DNA from 3 places in the Lysinibacillus sp. UBA5990 genome. Region 1 is predicted to be linked to each of the others. Evidence: riboswitches for the same ligand, from Rfam matches in the RefSeq annotation. Region 1 holds a riboswitch; each other region holds the start of a gene.
The links. A riboswitch is a leader RNA that binds a small molecule or an ion and turns the genes downstream of it on or off. The one in region 1 is predicted to bind cobalamin.

Region 1 (3,137 bases):
TTTCTTTAATTGGATCACCCAAAGGACGTAAATCCGTTAAGTTGACCCCGACCCCTCCGCCTAGACGTGATAGCTCTAAACAATAACCAATATTTTCAGCAATACTATTCATAGAGTCATCCATTGATAATTTAAAGCAACTTACTAATTCACCACGGGCTTTTTTCCCACTATTTAAGGCAGTAGGTGTTGCAGGCTGATAGGCTTCCATCATCGCTTCTACAGAACGTTTTGCTAGTACAGTGTTCCCTTGTGCTAAGTACAAGGCAATAATGACAATACGGTCCTCATATTTTTCTAAAATTTCTTCCCCATCACGACTTTTCATAGCATAGCTGTCATAAAATTTGCTAGCACTCATAAATGATGGGAAACGGAAATTATAATCATATGCTTTTTTGTACAGCTTCTTTATAAAATCCATCTCGTACAAGTCGATAAAATCCTTTTCGTAGTATCCCTCATCAACTAAATAGCGGATTTTCTCCTCTATATCTATAAAATAACGTAAACGTACGTTGACATATTCTAAAAAGTAGCGGCGAGTAGCCTCACGGTCCTTTTCTAACTCTAGTAGCCCCGTTGTACTATAACGATTCAGAACGTCATTATTAAGCTTTAAATATGTTTTCATCCCATTACCCTCGTTTCATAAAACGTTTGTATTGCTTCATAATCTGTTTGATTGCCACGTAAATCTAATTTCCTCACTAAGGGTACATGATAGGTAGTAGCAATTTTCTCCCCAGCACCGCCAAATACATTATGTCCGAAGTTACTATTGCCACTAGCAACTACTCCTTTACAAAAATCTCTGTTTTTTTCTAAAAAACGTTGCACTTTTGCGGGAATGTCACCTAAGCCATCTGTATATGTAATTAAAAGGTAAGGCTTATTCAAGCTTAATTCCTCAGAGAGTTCAATAGATTCTGCCCTTAATTTAGATACTACATTACGGACATTTCCTGTACGACTAGCGTAAACGATCATAGTGTAATCATCTCAATACGAGAAACAATTTCCTGCACATCGCCTATAAATGTTTCATCCACCTCTAAAACAGGCACACTTAAAAAACCTGCATCTATAATTGTTTGTTTAGCTTGTTCATCATGATCAATATTAACAATTTCTGCTTCAAGTCCTGCTCGTTGTAATTCAGATTTTACCCAAAGGCATTTTGGACAGATTGTTTTCGTATAAAGTTTCATAGTAATCCCTCTTTTCATAAAATAAAAAAGCTACCTCTACTAGAGAGATAGCTTAAATGGAAACGTTAACATACTAAAAATACTGACGTTCCCATCTCTTAATCCCCGAAGAAATGATAAATTTGTTTTATATAGGCAGGTCTCCTGGCTTTGCTTCAATCTCTGATTTCCTTCCCATGCGAATGCACAGTGGTTACAATCATCGTCAGCTTTACAGTTGCGGGGACAGCGTCGGAATAGTACCGAACTTCCCTATTAAACTACATATAGTAGTACCCACATAAAACGAACACAATATATTGTTTTTCGATAGTTTTAAGTGTACCATCCTTTATATAAAAAGTAAATCGAGAAATAAAAGTTCATCAATTTAAGACTACTCGTATTTTCTGACATAACCTTGAACGAAAGAACTTAAACATAATTATATAAAAATATAACTATGTAAGCGATAGCATTATTTTATTAAAAAATAGGAAGTAAAATAATAGTCGCTTATTTACCTAAAAACGTAGCCCTAAAGAAATTTTATTCATAAAAAAAGGCATCTTTCCTTTACAGTAAAGATGCAATTATGACTTAAGCTATGAGTATGATGTAAATCATGCACCCTACTCCATACATCCTATCCTCGTAGATTTTTTCGTTGTACGAGTCTAAAGTAGGACTCCTCCCTTACGATCATCACAAATTCTCCTTCGTCATAACATAACGCCGACTACTAATATGTGCTCAACAAACAGGTGAGAGGCAACCAACCGTTCTTCCCTTTTAAACTAATTTATAATGAATATGTACATTTTCTAGTTATTCTATATTTATTTATAGTATAACATAACCAAGTTCATTCTCCTCCAGCTTGACTAGTCATATTAAAAATAGCTGATGAATTTCATGTACTCATCAGCTAAGCATTGACTTAAAATCTTTCTATTGTTATATCCATGTTTATGCTTGAAGCAGCCTTAAATCCTTCCGCAGCAGCAATCATTAAAGAAGAGGGACCACCCTTTTCCGTTTCACCTGCAACATATATTCCAGCCGCTGTTGTTCGTCCAGCCCCATCAGTCATAATTGATCCATTTTCATCAACTTGACAATTTAGCTGTTTAGCAAATTTATTTGGACGATAAAAACTTGGCACAATAAATCCACCAGCTCTTAAAATATTTTCACCTGTTTCTAATTCAACACTATATAAGTTACCATCATCTCCATGTAAATCTTTAATAGCATTTGTATACACCTTAATTTTTTTATGTTCAAAATCATTTTGAACCTTATCGGAAAGTTGATGACCATTCGTAAAAACGATTAAATCCTGTGACCAATTAAAAACCAATTTCGTCATATGGCAAATATGCTCCTCGTTTTCTGCTATGATAGCCAATGGCTTGTCTCTCAGCTCCCAACCATCGCAATAAGGACAGCTAAACAAACTTTTACCATAATATTGTCTGATTTGCGGTAGAGGAAATTCCTCTTGTATTCCAGTAGCTAACAGTATTTTTTCAGATACATAGGATTTATTTTCCAAAGTATTGACTAGAAATAAACCAGTTATATCATCTTTAATTATTTCAATGACGGTTTGATCCATCATTGTTATAGAAGGGTAAGATTCTATATCTTTACTTGCAATATTCTTAAATTTTTGTGGCTTTATCCCATCTCTTGTTAAAAAGCCATGTGACTCCTGAGTTACACGATTTCGATTTGTTCCATTATCAAATAGTACAACCTTTCTGCGCGCCCTTCCTAATGTTAAGGCAGCACTTAACCCAGCAGGGCCTCCACCTATAATCATACAATCATATTTATTCATCATTATTTCCCTCCACATCACAATATATTACAGACCTTTAATATCCGTAATTAAGGCAAAAGACATCGCAAATTATATGTATGATATCTTTTTCATTTGTT
Region 2 (3,137 bases), 140 kb from region 1:
TCAATAGCACCCCCAACAATGTCTTTACAGTAGAATCTACTGTTAAGGCATACGATAACAGTTTGCTCATTTTCAATAGATTCTACTGTATAGATTAAAACTTATACGTAGAAAGTAGGAATTGTAATGAGCGGAAAATTAGCGTTTATATTATCCATGTTTATTTTTGGCGCAGTTGGTGTTTTCGCCAAGTATATACCTTTAAATTCTAGTGAAATCGCTTTTTGGATGAGTTTAATTGGTGCTTGTTTTTTGATAGTGATTTTTATTTATAAAAAGGAAAGCTTTACGAAAAGAAGTATTCTCAAAAATAAGTGGAAATTAGTACTTTCTAGTGTTGCCTTATGTGGGAATTGGATTTTCTTATTTCAGGCTTATAAAGAAACAACAATTGCTAATGCTGCACTTAGTTATTATTTTGCACCAGTACTTGTTATCTGCTTATCTCCAATTATCTTAAAGGAGAAGCTAGTTGGCAGAAAAATACTGTATGTCTGTGTGGCCCTTATCGGACTCTTTTTGATAGTCCAAAGTCAAGGCACTGGGGACAGTAAACATTTTATTGGCATTGTCTACGGTCTTATTGCTGCATGCTTTTACACAGCTTTAACATTTACAAATAAATGTATATGTGGCTTAAAAGAACCGGAAAATACAATAATTCAACTATCTTTAGCAGCATTTTTCCTTTGCTTTTATATACTTGGGACAACAGGATTTCAGGTCATGACATTCAGTTTTAAGTCAGTCCTATTATTAATTTCATTAGGTATTGTCCATGCAGGGGTTGGATTTTTATTGTTCTTTTGGGGCATGTCAAAGCTGAAAGGGCAAAGTATAGCCATTCTTAGCTATATAGATCCACTGACATCATTAGTCATTTCAACGATGATTATTGGAGAAAAAATGACGCTTCTACAAATAATAGGAGCGGTACTATTATTAGGGTCAACATTGCTAAGCGAGCTAGAAAAAGAGCCAAAGAAATAGTACAAGTAACGCATTCAAATATTGACAGAAAAAATATGCTGTCGTAGATTATAAGTAGCTTAATACAAGCATTAGGTGCCCATTTAGGGAGAATAGGGAATAAAGTGAAAAGCTTTAGCGGACCCGCCACTGTAAAAGGGAGTTTAATAGTGAAGACCACTAGCAAATTGCTGGGAAGGTACTATGAAATGTTGAACTTAAGCCAGGAGACCTGCCTATTTGCTTTAAGAGGATATAGATGATGGAAAAGTCTGTAGTTTATTTGTCATGACAATAAACTACAGGCTTTTTTTGTCTTCATGAAAAACGAGAGGAGAAATGACAATGCAATTATTACAGGACACGATTCAAAACATTCAAGGCGCTGATAAGAATAGTAGGGAGCAAGCAAGGCGTCGAATAGATATTCTTTGTAAGCCGCCAGGTAGCCTAGGTAAATTAGAGTCCATTGCTGTGCAACTTTCTGGGATTACAGGACAATTATATCCGGTGATTGATAAAAAGGTGATGATTGTCTGTGCAGCAGATCATGGAGTTTGTAAGGAAGGTGTGACGACGAACCCACAAGATGTTACTTTATTTCAAACATTAAATTTTCCAAAGGGAGGTACAGGCGTTTGTGCGATTGCAAGTGTGACGAATACGAAGGTTGTAACGGTAGATGTTGGAGTAAAGGAAGATATTCCTCTCGATGCGGGCGTAATTGTTCAAAAAGTAAAATATGGTACAGATAACATGGCACAAGGCCCTGCTATGTCTAGAAAGGAGGCCATTCAATCTATTGAAGTGGGGATTCGTGTGGCAACAGACGAAATCACAAATGGAGCTAATCTGATTGGAACAGGTGAGATGGGCATTGGTAATACAACGCCGAGTACTGCCATTTTAGCTGTTTTGACTGGCTATGACCCAATTGAAATAACAGGATTTGGAGCAGGCGTTGGTCAAGGAGGAATTGCTCATAAAGCAAGGGTCATTGAAAAAGCAATTACGCTCAACAAACCCAATCCTACCGATATCATTGATGTTCTAGCTAAAGTTGGAGGGCTAGAGATCGGGGCTATGGCTGGTATCATACTTGCTGCCGCAAGTCACCGAAAACCTGTTGTCATTGATGGATTTATTTCAACGATTGCTGCGCTTATTGCTTATCAAATTGAACCGAAAGTAAAGGACTTTATCATACCTTCTCATGCATCGGAAGAGCCAGGAGCTAAAATAGCCGCTGAATTACTCGGAGTGGAACCGATGCTGCACATGAATATGCGCCTAGGAGAAGGTTCTGGTGCAGCCCTAGCCTTTCCTCTATTAGATGCTGCTTGCTCGATGATGAAAAATATGGTGACGCTGGAAAAAGCAATGAATCTTTTAGCTAAATAGTTACTGAAAAACAATTAAGCGCAAATAGTTAAGGAACTATTTGCGCTTATTCATTTTTAAAATCTATGATAGACTCTATGCCCGATTCAACCTTCGCAAAGGTAAACGCCATTTCATCATATAGGAAAGAATGCGTAAGGATGTTATTACCGCAAATAAAAAATAAAGGAAGATATCTCCTGTAAAAACTTCAAATCCAATAACAAGCCCTGCGAGAGCAGCCCAAACACCATAGACTTCGTCACGAAGAACAAGTGGTTTTCGTCTAGCTAATAAGTCACGCACGATACCACCACCTGACCCTGTTAAGACCGCAGCTACAATGACAGCGCTAATCGGCATATCTAGCTTTACGGCGTAGAGTGCGCCTTGAATAGCAAATGCTGATAAGCCAATTGCATCTGTGAAATTGCCCCAACGATGCCAGTGTTGAATCAAATGATGAGGAAAAATAAAAAATATGGTAATGGCAGCAAGTGCAATTTGAAACATCATATCCTGTCCCCATAATGTTGTGACAGGTAGCCCGATAAGTAAATTTCGAATAGCCCCTCCACCAAAAGCAGTGACGATACCGAGTATATAAACACCGAATAAATCGTATTCCTCTTCCATTGCAATAATTGCCCCAGAAATAGCAAAGGCAATTGTACCGATAATACTAAAAACTTCCCAAGCCATCCCTTTCACCCCTTCTATAAATAAATGAATCTCATTCCTAAAGCTGAAAGATCCTGTAAGTAACAAAATCTATGAATTTAATAGCC
Region 3 (3,137 bases), on a different contig from region 1:
CAAAGCCTACTACGAAAATTTTCCCTTTTTGCGCCATGTTTTTACCCCTCTTTCACCTTTTCAATCCCTTTAATGGCTGTCGTTTGCACTGTTCGCTGTAATGTCCCTTCCCGAAGTGTAAAAACATGATCGTTATATAAGGTTTCATGATGCAAATCCTGTACAAGTGTTCTAGCATGCTCCGTTGATGGTACACGATACCAATTCCCCTGGGGGTAAGCAATAACAACACAAGCATCTTTGCACCGTCCATTACAGCGCGTTCTAGTCGTATGTATTTCTTTATCTAGTGCATTTCGCTGTATTTCATCTCGTATAGCTTGGGTAATTTCCTCCCCATCCTTGTTCATACAGCTACTGCCATTGCAAATAAAGAGATGTGTTTTCATCCCCTCTAAATTCCACGTTGTCATCTTATATCTCCCCTCATTTGCTTTTGGAAAAAAGAAAAAACCTTTACTCTCCCGAAGAGTAAAGGTTTGTAGAAGCCAAATAAAAACGAATAGATTGAAAGAAAGATCCTCGCTTTTGCTTCAACTTCTCCCTCCGAAAAGTTTGCATGCACAATCTGATAAGCAGGTTTCCTGACTTAAGCTTCATTTTACTGTCGCACCTTCCCTAGTTTGCACAGGTGGCATTGCGATTTCATCAGCTATTACAGTAGCGGGGGCTGTATTGGACTTTCACCAATTTCCCTATTATCTCGAGTTCTTCGAGCACTTATCGACGTTTTATATGAAATTATTAATCGTATATATAATAGAAAACTGTCTTAATCATATCTTATTATTTTAAAATTTCAATATTTCTTTAAAAAATCATGACAAATTTATCAATTTCACAGGAGGGTTAGAAGCTATTTTAAAAATTGACTTTGCTTCCTTTAATCCTAAAAACATTAGTTATCAGAATTTTCTACATTGATATTCTATTTTAAATTTTTTATAAAAAAAGTATAGCATATTTATGGAAATTCGTGATACACTTTGTCGTGAAATCTCACAACTTACTATTTTTCGGTGTAAAATGCTCGTCATTTTGCTTAAAAGGGAAGCCGGTTTAAGTCCGGCGCGGTCCCGCCACTGTAATAGGGAGCTTTATAGAAAATGTCACTGTCCAATGGATGGGAAGACCTATAAAGTGTTGAACTAGAGCCAGGAGACCTGCCGAAAATATGTGATCGTTTCAACCTACGAGGATAGGTGTGCGGCTTAGCAGATGAGAATGTTATTTGCTTTTTTAGCTATGCACTTTTCCAACAACGGAGAAGTGCTTTTTTTATTACGCACGCTACATTCTAAAAATCTATTTACAGTTTGGAGGAAGAAAATTGAATCTGTCTTGGTGGAAACTTAGTTACTTTTTATTAGCTTTTTTAATGGTGCCAAAGCGTGCCTTCGCTATGCATATCATGGAAGGCTTTTTACCAATCGAATGGGCTATTTTTTGGTGGGTAATCTCCATCCCATTTATTATTTTAGGATTGCGCTCTATTCGTAAAACAATTGAAGAAAATCCTGAAACAAAAATGATTCTGGGGCTGTCCGGTGCGTTCGCCTTTGTCCTATCAGCCTTAAAAATCCCCTCAGTTACAGGGAGTTGCTCACATCCAACAGGAGTAGGTCTCGGAACAGTCTTATTTGGACCGTTAGCGATGAGTGTCATCGGGACAATTGTTTTATTATTTCAATCTTTACTTTTAGCACATGGTGGGATTACAACATTAGGGGCTAATGCATTTTCAATGGCTATTGTAGGCCCGTTTATCGCCTACTTTGTATTGAAAGGGGCGCAAAAAATGGGGTTATCGTTTTCAGTAGCTGTTTTCTTTGCGGCTATGCTTGGAGATTTAGGTACATATGTGGTGACTTCCATTCAATTAGCACTTGCCTTCCCATCTGAAGTTGGAGGCTTTATGGCGTCCTTTACAAAGTTCGCAAGTATTTTTGCCTTAACACAAATCCCATTAGCTGTGAGTGAAGGGATATTAACAGTTATTATCATGAACTTCTTAAAAAAATATAATATTAGCGAATTAAAATCTTTACGTGTTTTCTCTACAAAGGAGGCGCACTAACATGAAACGAAATTTATTACTATTAGCAATAGTTGTGCTATTGGCCATTATTCCGCTCTTCGTCCAAAAGGGAGCAGAATTTGGTGGAGCAGACGGTGAAGCAGAAGCTGCCATTGGTGAGATCAATGCAGAATATGAGCCATGGTTTGATAGTTTGTGGGAACCACCTAGTGGTGAAATTGAAAGCTTATTATTCGTGCTACAAGCAGCTATTGGTGCTGGTTTTATCGGCTATTTTATTGGCTATATGCGTAGCAAGCATAAAGAAGGTTAAGGAATATGTTATTCATTGATAAGTATGCGTATCTCAATAAGTTAGCGTTCGTTCATCCGCTAGAAAAAATGATATTTTCATTAGGACTGCTTTTATTCACGCTTATTATGAGAAATGAGCGACTTTCACTCATTACATTTTTTGTAATGAGTGCTTTTATCATTTGGGGCGCAAAAATTCCAATAAAATACTATGCGAAGCTATTATTACTACCAGGCTTTTTCTTGTTCACAAGTCTCCTATCCATCCTACTTTCGATAGCGCCAGCAACGCATATATTACCAGCACATATTGGGGCATTTACGTATATGAACTTGACAATTTTTATTGGGAGAGCTAGTATTGCTACCGCGCAGCAGCTATTCTTTATCGTACTTGGTAGTATAAGTTGCTTATATTTTTTATTTTTAACGACATCTGTACAAGGGATTTGTTATGTGCTAAGACAATGGAGGCTCCCTCCTTTATTAGTTGAGCTAGTAGAACTTACCTATCGTTTTATTTTTATTTTTTTAGAAAGCATGCAAAAAATACATTTAGCCCAGCAAGCCCGCCTTGGCTACCATTCACCCATGCAAGGGTTACGTTCAATGTCTATGCTGATTGCAGCGTTGTTTATTGAAATGTTTCAGCGCAGTCGAGAGCTTAATATTGCCATGCAGGCGCGTGGTGGTGAAACTGTTTATTGGCATCAAACAGGCACCTATAGCAAAAAAAACTGGCTAGGCATGACGGTTATTTTTATATTCCTCATCGTATACGGAGGGTACTTCTCATGACAGCATT

Region 2: another riboswitch for cobalamin. It lies ahead of cobT (nicotinate-nucleotide--dimethylbenzimidazole phosphoribosyltransferase); the one in region 1 lies ahead of B3D94_RS14455 (glutaredoxin family protein).
Region 3: another riboswitch for cobalamin. It lies ahead of B3D94_RS10900 (energy-coupling factor ABC transporter permease); the one in region 1 lies ahead of B3D94_RS14455 (glutaredoxin family protein).

What each region holds. Positions count from the first base shown of each region.
Region 1 covers NZ_DJAY01000015.1:400,309-403,445, reverse strand. The annotation lists gene nrdE (class 1b ribonucleoside-diphosphate reductase subunit alpha) at 1-634, opposite strand, end outside; gene nrdI (class Ib ribonucleoside-diphosphate reductase assembly flavoprotein NrdI) at 631-990, opposite strand; gene B3D94_RS14455 (glutaredoxin family protein) at 987-1,211, opposite strand; cobalamin riboswitch at 1,329-1,506, opposite strand; gene B3D94_RS14450 (NAD(P)/FAD-dependent oxidoreductase) at 2,131-3,036, opposite strand.
Region 2 covers NZ_DJAY01000015.1:262,471-265,607, forward strand. The annotation lists gene B3D94_RS13765 (DMT family transporter) at 127-990, shown strand; cobalamin riboswitch at 1,047-1,223, shown strand; gene cobT (nicotinate-nucleotide--dimethylbenzimidazole phosphoribosyltransferase) at 1,315-2,370, shown strand; gene B3D94_RS13775 (trimeric intracellular cation channel family protein) at 2,446-3,051, opposite strand.
Region 3 covers NZ_DJAY01000011.1:698,916-702,052, reverse strand. The annotation lists gene cobJ (precorrin-3B C(17)-methyltransferase) at 1-37, opposite strand, end outside; gene B3D94_RS10905 ((2Fe-2S) ferredoxin domain-containing protein) at 42-413, opposite strand; cobalamin riboswitch at 558-739, opposite strand; cobalamin riboswitch at 1,001-1,185, shown strand; gene B3D94_RS10900 (energy-coupling factor ABC transporter permease) at 1,331-2,077, shown strand; gene B3D94_RS10895 (energy-coupling factor ABC transporter substrate-binding protein) at 2,079-2,351, shown strand; gene cbiQ (cobalt ECF transporter T component CbiQ) at 2,357-3,130, shown strand; gene B3D94_RS10885 (energy-coupling factor ABC transporter ATP-binding protein) at 3,127-3,137, shown strand, end outside.